3 regions of the Neobacillus sp. SRL179 genome follow, and region 2 is predicted to be linked to each of the others. Evidence: a T-box and tRNA genes for the amino acid it is inferred to sense, from the RefSeq annotation. Region 2 holds a T-box; the other regions hold tRNA genes.

Region 1 (3,253 bases), 2.2 Mb from region 2:
AGAGCAACTGACTTGTAATCAGTAGGTTGGGGGTTCAATTCCTCTCGCCGGCACCACTATACGAGCCATTAGCTCAGTTGGTAGAGCATCTGACTTTTAATCAGAGGGTCGAAGGTTCGAGTCCTTCATGGCTCACCATTTAAATGAATATGCGGGTGTGGCGGAATTGGCAGACGCACCAGACTTAGGATCTGGCGCCGCAAGGCGTGGGGGTTCGACTCCCTTCACCCGCATCATTTAATTTCTTATATGCGGAAGTAGTTCAGTGGTAGAACATCACCTTGCCAAGGTGGGGGTCGCGGGTTCGAATCCCGTCTTCCGCTCCATTAATGCCGGGGTGGCGGAACTGGCAGACGCACAGGACTTAAAATCCTGCGGTAGGTGACTACCGTACCGGTTCGATTCCGGTCCTCGGCACCATTACAACAAATTCATATGCGCCCTTAGCTCAGCTGGATAGAGTGTTTGACTACGAATCAAAAGGTCGGGAGTTCGAATCTCTCAGGGCGCATTATTTCGGGAAGTAGCTCAGCTTGGTAGAGCACTTGGTTTGGGACCAAGGGGTCGCAGGTTCGAATCCTGTCTTCCCGACCATCTCCTTTTCAAATGGGGTCTTAGCTCAGCTGGGAGAGCGCCTGCTTTGCACGCAGGAGGTCAGGGGTTCGATCCCCCTAGACTCCACCAAAATTTAAATTTGAATATTTGGCGGTGTAGCTCAGCTGGCTAGAGCGTACGGTTCATACCCGTAAGGTCGGGGGTTCGATCCCCTCCGCCGCTACCAATATCATTTAAAAGTACTTCAACTTGGACCTTTAGCTCAGCTGGTTAGAGCAGACGGCTCATAACCGTCCGGTCGTAGGTTCGAGTCCTACAAGGTCCACCATGAAACTTTATATTACACACGGAGGAATACCCAAGTCTGGCTGAAGGGATCGGTCTTGAAAACCGACAGGCGGGTAACACCGCGCGGGGGTTCGAATCCCTCTTCCTCCTCCATAATTTTTATGCCTTTTATTGTCGCGGGGTGGAGCAACGAGCATTGCTTCAGTGAATAATCTGCGAGTTGTGTCAATCGAATCGCTGCTTGAATTAGCTTACTGAGATTGATACAGTCCATGCAAGCTTGGAGCATAGATTCACCGAATTATTTATTATTGTCGCGGGGTGGAGCAGTCTGGTAGCTCGTCGGGCTCATAACCCGAAGGTCACAGGTTCAAATCCTGTCCCCGCAATACGGTCTGGTAGTTCAGTTGGTTAGAATGCCTGCCTGTCACGCAGGAGGTCGCGGGTTCGAGTCCCGTCCAGACCGCCACTAAGTGTGGCTCAGTAGCTCAGTCGGTAGAGCAAAGGACTGAAAATCCTTGTGTCGGCGGTTCGATTCCGTCCTGAGCCACCATTTTTAATTGAATATATTCTTATGGCGGCTGTGGCGAAGTGGTTAACGCACCTGATTGTGGTTCAGGCATTCGTGGGTTCGATTCCCATCAGCCGCCCCTTTTAAAAATTATTATGCGGGTGTAGTTTACTGGTAAAACCTCAGCCTTCCAAGCTGATGTAGTGGGTTCGATTCCCATCACCCGCTCCAATTGGGGCCTATAGCTCAGCTGGTTAGAGCGCACGCCTGATAAGCGTGAGGTCGATGGTTCGAGTCCATTTAGGCCCACCATTTTAATGTTCCGCAGTAGCTCAGTGGTAGAGCTATCGGCTGTTAACCGATCGGTCGTAGGTTCGAGTCCTACCTGCGGAGCCAATTATGGGGAAGTACTCAAGTGGCTGAAGAGGCGCCCCTGCTAAGGGTGTAGGTCGGGTGACCGGCGCGAGGGTTCAAATCCCTCCTTCTCCGCCATAAATATAATCGGCCCCTTGGTCAAGCGGTTAAGACACCTCCCTTTCACGGAGGTAACACGGGTTCGAGTCCCGTAGGGGTCATAGATAAAAACTGATAACATACTGTTATCAGTTTTTTTGTATGCAATTTTTTATGAAAAGACAGATGGTGTCAGTAGAATATAAATACGCTTTTGATTTGAGATAAAATTAAGTCTTCCAAAACCTTCATTTCCTTTCCTGCAAAAGGCAGCATAAAAGATTAAATTTATTATATTAAAATAATATTTAACTGGTTATCTTCTCTTTAAAAATGATTGATACCGCTTACATTTGCCTCGTTTACAATGTATATCACCCAACTAAATTATTAATAAATAAATAACTTTTTTGACCTTAATTTTATAAAATTTTATAAAAAACTTGATAAAATTCTGTCATATATTGACGAGATTTTTGTCGTTTTGTGTTTAATTATGCTGAAAAAGGGTAAACAGTATCATCTTACATCAATTGTTGTCGGAAAAGATAAAAAAGTTTTTTGAGGCTTATGCTTCATTTGCACTTATAATTGTTCAAAGAAATACATATTTTCATTGAGGATGAGGAGAGCCATGACTGTGAATACGTTATACCCAACCGATTATCAGCTGCATTTGTTCCATGAAGGCAGCTTTTACCAGAGTCATCAGCTTTTTGGCGCTCATATTTTTAAGAATTCCGATCAAGTGTATACAAGGTTTTGTGTGTGGGCTCCAAATGCTTATCAAGTGAGGCTTACAGGCGATCTTAATAACTGGAATGGTGAAGGATATGAACTACAGAAAGTAAATGATGAGGGAGTTTGGGCGATTATAATTAATCAGGATCTTACCGGAACCATTTATAAGTATGAAATTATTACACATTTCGGTGAAAAGCTCCTTAAGGCAGATCCATTTGCCTTTTACTCGGAAGTCAGACCCCAAACAGCATCGATTGTCTATTCCAATGAGGAATATGACTGGCAAGATGATCATTGGATGAAGCGAAGAGAAAGAAAAAACATTTTATCGGAACCAGCAGTCATTTATGAAGTCCATCTTGGTTCGTGGAAAAAGCATCTAGACGGCAGCTACTTCACCTATAGGGAATTGGTGTTAGAACTTATACCCTACGTACTTGAACATGGGTTTACTCATATAGAGTTGTTACCACTCGTTGAGCATCCGCTCGACGCCTCTTGGGGATATCAAGGAACAGGTTACTTTTCCGTTACCTCAAGGTATGGGAATCCAGATGACTTTAAATATTTTGTGGACCAATGTCACCAGAATGGAATTGGTGTCATTTTAGATTGGGTTCCAGGGCATTATTGCAAAGATGCTCATGGACTATATCGATTTGATGGTACGCATATTTATTCTTATACCCATGCTGCGGATCG
Region 2 (3,253 bases):
GCCAATAGTGAAGACTTCCAAATTAGTTTATTTGAGATTGATTATCCGCGGAAATTTGTCACAATTGAACACCGGCAGGTCTTAGGGACTCTTATGTCCTTAGGGTTAAAACGTGGTAAATTTGGTGACATTCTCATAAAGGATGATCAAATTCAATTTTTTGCTGCAAAGGAAATTAGTAACTATATAAAAACAAATATTGAATCTATTGGCCGGGCAGGAGTAAAGTTAGTTGAAAGTACTATTGAAAAGGCAATGGTGACTAGTGAATTATGGGATGAAAGTGATTTAACCATTTCCTCTTTACGACTTGATACAATTATTTCAGGGATCTATCATATTTCTCGACAAAAATCTCTAACCTTAATTCAGCATGGGCTGGTTAAGGTCAACTGGGCGATAATTGAAAATCCAGCTTTTCTCTGCGACCTTGGCGACATGATATCGGTAAGAGGGCAAGGAAGAGCCAAGATTACAGGAATTGATGGAAAAACAAAAAAAGACAAATGGCGGATAAGTGTCGGAAAACAAAAATAATTGCTAACAAAGCAGGATTTTCGAAAAACTTGTCGAATATTTGCTTATACATATGGATTTACAGATTGTATGGAGGTGGCATGAATGCCGTTAACGCCGTTAGATATTCATAATAAAGAGTTTAATAAGGGTTTTCGTGGGTATGATGAGGATGAAGTAAATGAATTTCTTGATCAGGTGATTAAGGATTATGAACTCGTACTTAGAGAAAAGAAAGATTTAGAAGAGCGCCTGAACGATATGAATGAACGTCTAGGTCATTTTGTAAATATTGAAGAAACTTTAAACAAATCCATCATCATTGCTCAAGAAGCGGGTGAGGATGTAAAACGGAATGCCCAAAAGGAAGCTAAACTTATTATTAAAGAAGCAGAGAAAAATGCGGACCGAATTGTCAATGAGTCTCTTTCTAAGGCAAGAAAAATTGCCCTTGAAATTGAAGATTTAAAGAAACAGTCAAAAGTATTCCGTACACGGTTCAAAATGTTGATTGAAGCCCAACTCGATATGTTGAACACTGACGATTGGGATCATTTATTAGAGTATGAAGTCGATGCAACTGAGTTAAAAATTCATCAAGAAGAAGACTCACTAGCTTGACGAAGTACGTTTTATTAGCATATAATTCTTAGATAGTTGTATAGAATGGAAATTGACGATGACAGGGACAGTACAATTTTTCTTTTTCCTTTAATAGCGAGCCGGGGATGGTGAAAGCCCGGTAAAGTGGAAAAATTGGAAAATCACCCTCGAGTTCCAGACCGAAACTCTGTGATAAGAGTAGTAGGCTCAGGCGTGTTATTCACGTTACGAATGTTTAAAGAGGATAGTACTTTTCGGTATTATCTATCAGGGTGGTACCGCGGGAATAAAACCTTCTCGTCCCTTTTTTGGGATGAGAGGGTTTTTTTATTTGGAAAAATGACCATTCTGTTCAATATAAATGAGTTGGAGGAAGAAGACATGGAATTTAAAGAAACATTATTAATGCCAAAAACGGAATTTCCAATGCGAGGCAACCTTCCCCAGAGAGAACCTGAAATTCAGGCAAAATGGGAAGAAATGAATATTTATCAAAAGGTACAAGAACGAACAAAAGGTCGTCCGATGTTTATATTACATGATGGTCCTCCATATGCAAACGGGGATATTCATATGGGTCATGCTCTTAACAAGATTTTAAAGGATATGATTGTTCGTTATAAGTCGATGAGCGGCTACCATGCACCCTATGTTCCTGGTTGGGATACTCACGGATTGCCGATTGAACAGGCTTTAACAAATAAAGGTGTGAAAAGGAAAGAAATGTCGGTAGCGGAATTCCGTGAACTCTGTACTAAATATGCACTGGAACAAATTGATAATCAGCGCACACAGTTTAAACGTCTAGGCGTTCGGGGCGATTGGGAAAATCCGTATATTACACTTAAGCCTGAGTACGAGGCGCAACAAATTAAAGTATTTGGTGAGATGGCGAAAAAAGGATATATTTACAAGGGTAAAAAGCCTGTTTATTGGTCTCCATCAAGTGAGTCTGCCTTGGCTGAAGCTGAAATTGAATATCAAGATAAAAAGTCTGCATCGATCTATGTAGCTTTTAAAGTAAAAGATGGCAAGGGTGTACTGGATACAGAAACTGAAATTGTCATCTGGACAACAACTCCATGGACGATTCCTGCCAACCTTGGAATTTCTGTACATCCTGATTTAACCTATGTAGTTGTTTCAGAGAATGGCCATAAGTACCTTGTGGCTGAAGCACTGCTAGAAGCCGTAACGAAAGAAATTGGCTGGGAGAGTCCAACAGTCGTACAAAAAGTAAAAGGATCGGAATTAGAATATATTGTTGCTGCCCATCCATTATATGGCCGTGATTCATTAGTCATGTTGGGCGAACATGTTACCACTGATGCGGGTACTGGTTGTGTGCATACCGCTCCAGGTCATGGTGAAGATGATTTCTATGTAGGTCAAAAATATGGTTTGGATGTCCTTTGTCCGGTTGATGATAAAGGGGTAATGACGAGCGAGGCAGAAGGTTTTGAAGGATTATTTTATGATAAAGCCAACAAGCCGATTGCTGAAGCATTAGAAAATGCGGGTGCTTTATTAAAGTTATCGTTCATTACTCACTCTTATCCACACGATTGGAGAACAAAGAAACCAGTTATTTTCCGTGCGACAGCCCAATGGTTTGCATCCATTAAAGATTTCCGTGATGATCTATTAGAAGCTGTAAAAGAAACAAAATGGGTACCTGCTTGGGGTGAAACTCGATTATTTAATATGGTCCGTGACCGTGGTGATTGGTGTATTTCACGTCAACGTGTATGGGGTGTGCCAATCCCAGTATTCTATGCTGAAAATGGTGAAGAAATTATTACAGATGAAACCATCAATCATATTTCTAACCTTTTCCGTGATCATGGCTCAAATATTTGGTTTGAACGTGAAGCGAAGGATCTACTTCCAGAAGGCTTTACACATCCGGGAAGTCCAAACGGTACCTTTACGAAAGAAACGGACATTATGGATGTTTGGTTTGATTCTGGTTCTTCCCATCAGGCTGTCCTTCTTGAGAGAGAAGACTTAGTCCGTCCAGCTGACCTTTATTTGGAAGGTTCTGACCAATATCGCGGCTGGTTTAACTCTTCTTTATCTACTGCTGTAGCGGTAACTGGGAAAGCACCATACAAAGGGGTCTTAAGTCATGGGT
Region 3 (3,253 bases), 1.0 Mb from region 2:
TTGGCAGAAGATACAACACCAGTGTCGGCGTGATTGGTAATTGTCCGAGCGTAACGACGGTGTTGTATTTTAGTGAATCGAGAAGTCATTTTACTATTCCCACTTTTCTAAAAACTAATGTAAAATACAAGTATATCGAAAATCGGGGGAATTCTATTGAAAAAGCGAAAGATTACCTTTTTGTTTATTTCTGGACTAATTCTTATTTTTATAATTGTAACCGTTTTCAATTCGGTAAAGGTAAACTCAAAACAGCCAACTGCAAAACCAACTAACGTAGTAATCAATGAGGATCAAGCTATTCAGCACTTATCCACAGCCATCACCTTCAAAACAGTTTCGTATCAAGACCGCAGTAAATTTGACTTAAAAGAATTTGAAGGGTTTATTTCATTTTTACAAGAAAGTTTTCCTGCTGTCCATGAACAGCTTGAATTTGAAAAAATAAATTCTTACGCCCTCGTCTATAAATGGAAAGGCTCTGATACTAATAAGAAGCCAGTTGGTTTAACCAGTCATTATGATGTGGTCCCTGTTTTATCCGGAACAGAGGCCAATTGGGAACAAGATCCTTTCAGTGGGACCGTGGTAGACGGAAAGATATGGGGCCGGGGCAGCTTGGATGACAAAATTGGTGTCATCGGCATTTTACAAGCTATTGACTATTTAGTAGAAAAAGGCTACAAACCCACGCGCGATATGTATTTCATGTTTGGTTTTGACGAAGAAATTGGCGGAGAAGAAGGTGCCAACAAAATTGTTAACACACTAAAAGAAAGAGGGATTACCTTTGACTATGTTTTAGATGAAGGTGGTGCGATTGTTGAACACATGGTACCTGGTGTAAATCAACCGGTTGGTGTGGTTGGTATTTCTGAAAAAGGATCAGCGACTGCCGAATTAACCATTGAAGGCAGCGGCGGTCACTCCTCACAGCCGAAGAACCACACGAATATTGGCCGAATGGCAAGCGCAATATCTAAGTTAGAAGATACACAGTTTAAAGGTGACCTCAAGGGACCTGGGGAAGACCTATTTGAATTCGTGGCACCAGAAATGAGTTTTGGAATGAAGTATATCTTTGCTAATAAAGTAATTTTTGAACCAGTTATTGAAAAAATTCTACTTGAGAAGCCCGCATCGGCGGCTTTAATCCGGACGACCATCGCCCCAACTATTTTTCAAGCGGGGGAGCAATACAATGCCTTGCCTGAAAAGGCCACTGCCTATATTAATCTTCGTCTTATGCCAGGTGATTCTTTGACAGATGTAAAACATTTTATTAAGGAAACGATTGATGATAAAGATATTAAAGTGAACATAACGGGCAGCGAGGCTTCCAAGGTTTCCTCCATTAACGGCTGGCAGTTTACGTCGATTCAACAGGCTGCAAGAAATGTGTATGGCAACGCAGTTATCGCTCCCTATTTAATGTTTGCTGGCTCTGATGCCAAACATTATGACAGAATCGCGAAAAATACGTACCGTTTCCTGCCCGTACAGATTACCTCCGAGGATTTAAACAGAATGCATGGAACGAATGAACATATTAGTATTAAAAATTATATCAATGCTATTAAATTTTATGTAGAAGTGATCAAGGAGTCAGATTAATAATTTAGTAACTTATATGCTAAAAAAATTTAATCTTTAAAAAAAGAAAGGTGCCAGTCCCCAAAGCGTAAACGCATAGGAACTGACACCTTTCTTTGTATATAGATGGGCCTAAATGGACTCGAACCATCGACCTCACGCTTATCAGGCGTGCGCTCTAACCAGCTGAGCTATAGGCCCATATTTTGGAGCGGGTGATGGGAATCGAACCCACTACATCAGCTTGGAAGGCTGAGGTTTTACCAGTAAACTACACCCGCATAATAATTCTAAAATGGGGCGGCTGATGGGAATCGAACCCACGAATGCCTGAACCACAATCAGGTGCGTTAACCACTTCGCCACAACCGCCAAAATCTATATATATATTAATAGTAGTCATCCTACTAGAAAAAAGTGGCGGTCCGGACGGGACTCGAACCCGCGACCTCCTGCGTGACAGGCAGGCATTCTAACCAACTGAACTACCGGACCATATTGCGGGGGCAGGATTTGAACCTGCGACCTTCGGGTTATGAGCCCGACGAGCTACCGAACTGCTCCACCCCGCGATAATAAAAATAATACTAAGTCACTATGCTCCATATTTGCATGGACTGTATCAATCTCAGTAAGCATATTCAAGCAGCGGTTCGATTGATACAACTCGCAGTTTTTTCATTGAAGCAACGCTCGTTGCTCCACCCCGCGATAATAAAATAAAAAGTATAAAAATTATGGAGGAGGAAGAGGGATTCGAACCCCCGCGCGGTGTTACCCGCCTGTCGGTTTTCAAGACCGATCCCTTCAGCCAGACTTGGGTATTCCTCCAATATTACAAACAATAATATATTTTTGGTAGCGGCGGAGGGGATCGAACCCCCGACCTTACGGGTATGAACCGTACGCTCTAGCCAGCTGAGCTACACCGCCAAAATGAATATTATTGTATTTTCTTAAAAATGGTCGGGAAGACAGGATTCGAACCTGCGACCCCTTGGTCCCAAACCAAGTGCTCTACCAAGCTGAGCTACTTCCCGTAAAATGCGCCCTGAGAGATTCGAACTCCCGACCTTTTGATTCGTAGTCAAACACTCTATCCAGCTGAGCTAAGGGCGCAAAATAACTTAATTAATATGGTGGAGGATGACGGGATCGAACCGCCGACCCTCTGCTTGTAAGGCAGATGCTCTCCCAGCTGAGCTAATCCTCCATATGGTGACCCCTACGGGACTCGAACCCGTGTTACCTCCGTGAAAGGGAGGTGTCTTAACCGCTTGACCAAGGGGCCGTCATTTAATTTCGGCAAAATAATAGCCCCATAGGGGCTTAGCCTGGCAACGTCCTACTCTCACAGGGACGCGTGTCCCAACTACCATCGGCGCTGAGAAGCTTAACTTCCGTGTTCGGTATGGGAACGGGTGTGACCTTCTCGCCTTAATTACCAGACTATTTAATTAGAGGTTCATTCCCTCAAAACTAGATAATGCAGAAGAAGTTTTAAAAAATCGAGTTCACCTAATATAAATGGTTAAGTCCTCGAACGATTAGTATCAGTCAGCTCCACATGTCGCCACGCTTCCACCTCTGACCTATCAACCTGATCATCTTTCAGGGTTCTTACTAGCTTGACGCTATGGGAAATCTCATCTTGAGGGGG

Evidence for each region. A T-box is a leader RNA that pairs with one kind of tRNA and senses whether it is charged. The one in region 2 lies ahead of ileS (isoleucine--tRNA ligase), so its partner is inferred to be a tRNA-Ile.
Region 1: it has a tRNA-Ile gene. The T-box ahead of ileS (isoleucine--tRNA ligase) is inferred to sense a tRNA for this amino acid. The anticodon was not compared.
Region 3: it has a tRNA-Ile gene. The T-box ahead of ileS (isoleucine--tRNA ligase) is inferred to sense a tRNA for this amino acid. The anticodon was not compared.

Annotation. Positions count from the first base shown of each region.
Region 1 covers NZ_OZ481792.1:3,771,805-3,775,057, reverse strand. Annotated here, with positions in the region: tRNA gene AC4E8C_RS18780 (tRNA-Thr) at 1-56, shown strand, start outside; tRNA gene AC4E8C_RS18775 (tRNA-Lys) at 63-138, shown strand; tRNA gene AC4E8C_RS18770 (tRNA-Leu) at 152-233, shown strand; tRNA gene AC4E8C_RS18765 (tRNA-Gly) at 252-326, shown strand; tRNA gene AC4E8C_RS18760 (tRNA-Leu) at 332-420, shown strand; tRNA gene AC4E8C_RS18755 (tRNA-Arg) at 438-511, shown strand; tRNA gene AC4E8C_RS18750 (tRNA-Pro) at 518-594, shown strand; tRNA gene AC4E8C_RS18745 (tRNA-Ala) at 609-684, shown strand; tRNA gene AC4E8C_RS18740 (tRNA-Met) at 705-781, shown strand; tRNA gene AC4E8C_RS18735 (tRNA-Ile) at 807-883, shown strand; tRNA gene AC4E8C_RS18730 (tRNA-Ser) at 904-996, shown strand; tRNA gene AC4E8C_RS18725 (tRNA-Met) at 1,159-1,232, shown strand; tRNA gene AC4E8C_RS18720 (tRNA-Asp) at 1,236-1,312, shown strand; tRNA gene AC4E8C_RS18715 (tRNA-Phe) at 1,321-1,396, shown strand; tRNA gene AC4E8C_RS18710 (tRNA-His) at 1,421-1,493, shown strand; tRNA gene AC4E8C_RS18705 (tRNA-Gly) at 1,512-1,585, shown strand; tRNA gene AC4E8C_RS18700 (tRNA-Ile) at 1,590-1,666, shown strand; tRNA gene AC4E8C_RS18695 (tRNA-Asn) at 1,676-1,750, shown strand; tRNA gene AC4E8C_RS18690 (tRNA-Ser) at 1,756-1,846, shown strand; tRNA gene AC4E8C_RS18685 (tRNA-Glu) at 1,858-1,929, shown strand; gene glgB (1,4-alpha-glucan branching protein GlgB) at 2,442-3,253, shown strand, end outside.
Region 2 covers NZ_OZ481792.1:1,579,897-1,583,149, forward strand. Annotated here, with positions in the region: gene AC4E8C_RS07880 (YlmH family RNA-binding protein) at 1-537, shown strand, start outside; gene AC4E8C_RS07885 (DivIVA domain-containing protein) at 622-1,137, shown strand; T-box leader at 1,187-1,427, shown strand; gene ileS (isoleucine--tRNA ligase) at 1,501-3,253, shown strand, end outside.
Region 3 covers NZ_OZ481792.1:579,494-582,746, reverse strand. Annotated here, with positions in the region: gene AC4E8C_RS02900 (M20 family peptidase) at 157-1,614, shown strand; tRNA gene AC4E8C_RS02895 (tRNA-Ile) at 1,721-1,794, opposite strand; tRNA gene AC4E8C_RS02890 (tRNA-Gly) at 1,801-1,874, opposite strand; tRNA gene AC4E8C_RS02885 (tRNA-His) at 1,890-1,965, opposite strand; tRNA gene AC4E8C_RS02880 (tRNA-Asp) at 2,012-2,088, opposite strand; tRNA gene AC4E8C_RS02875 (tRNA-Met) at 2,092-2,165, opposite strand; tRNA gene AC4E8C_RS02870 (tRNA-Ser) at 2,332-2,424, opposite strand; tRNA gene AC4E8C_RS02865 (tRNA-Met) at 2,450-2,526, opposite strand; tRNA gene AC4E8C_RS02860 (tRNA-Pro) at 2,557-2,633, opposite strand; tRNA gene AC4E8C_RS02855 (tRNA-Arg) at 2,639-2,712, opposite strand; tRNA gene AC4E8C_RS02850 (tRNA-Val) at 2,731-2,806, opposite strand; tRNA gene AC4E8C_RS02845 (tRNA-Glu) at 2,810-2,884, opposite strand; rRNA gene rrf (5S ribosomal RNA) at 2,926-3,042, opposite strand; rRNA gene AC4E8C_RS02835 (23S ribosomal RNA) at 3,121-3,253, opposite strand, start outside.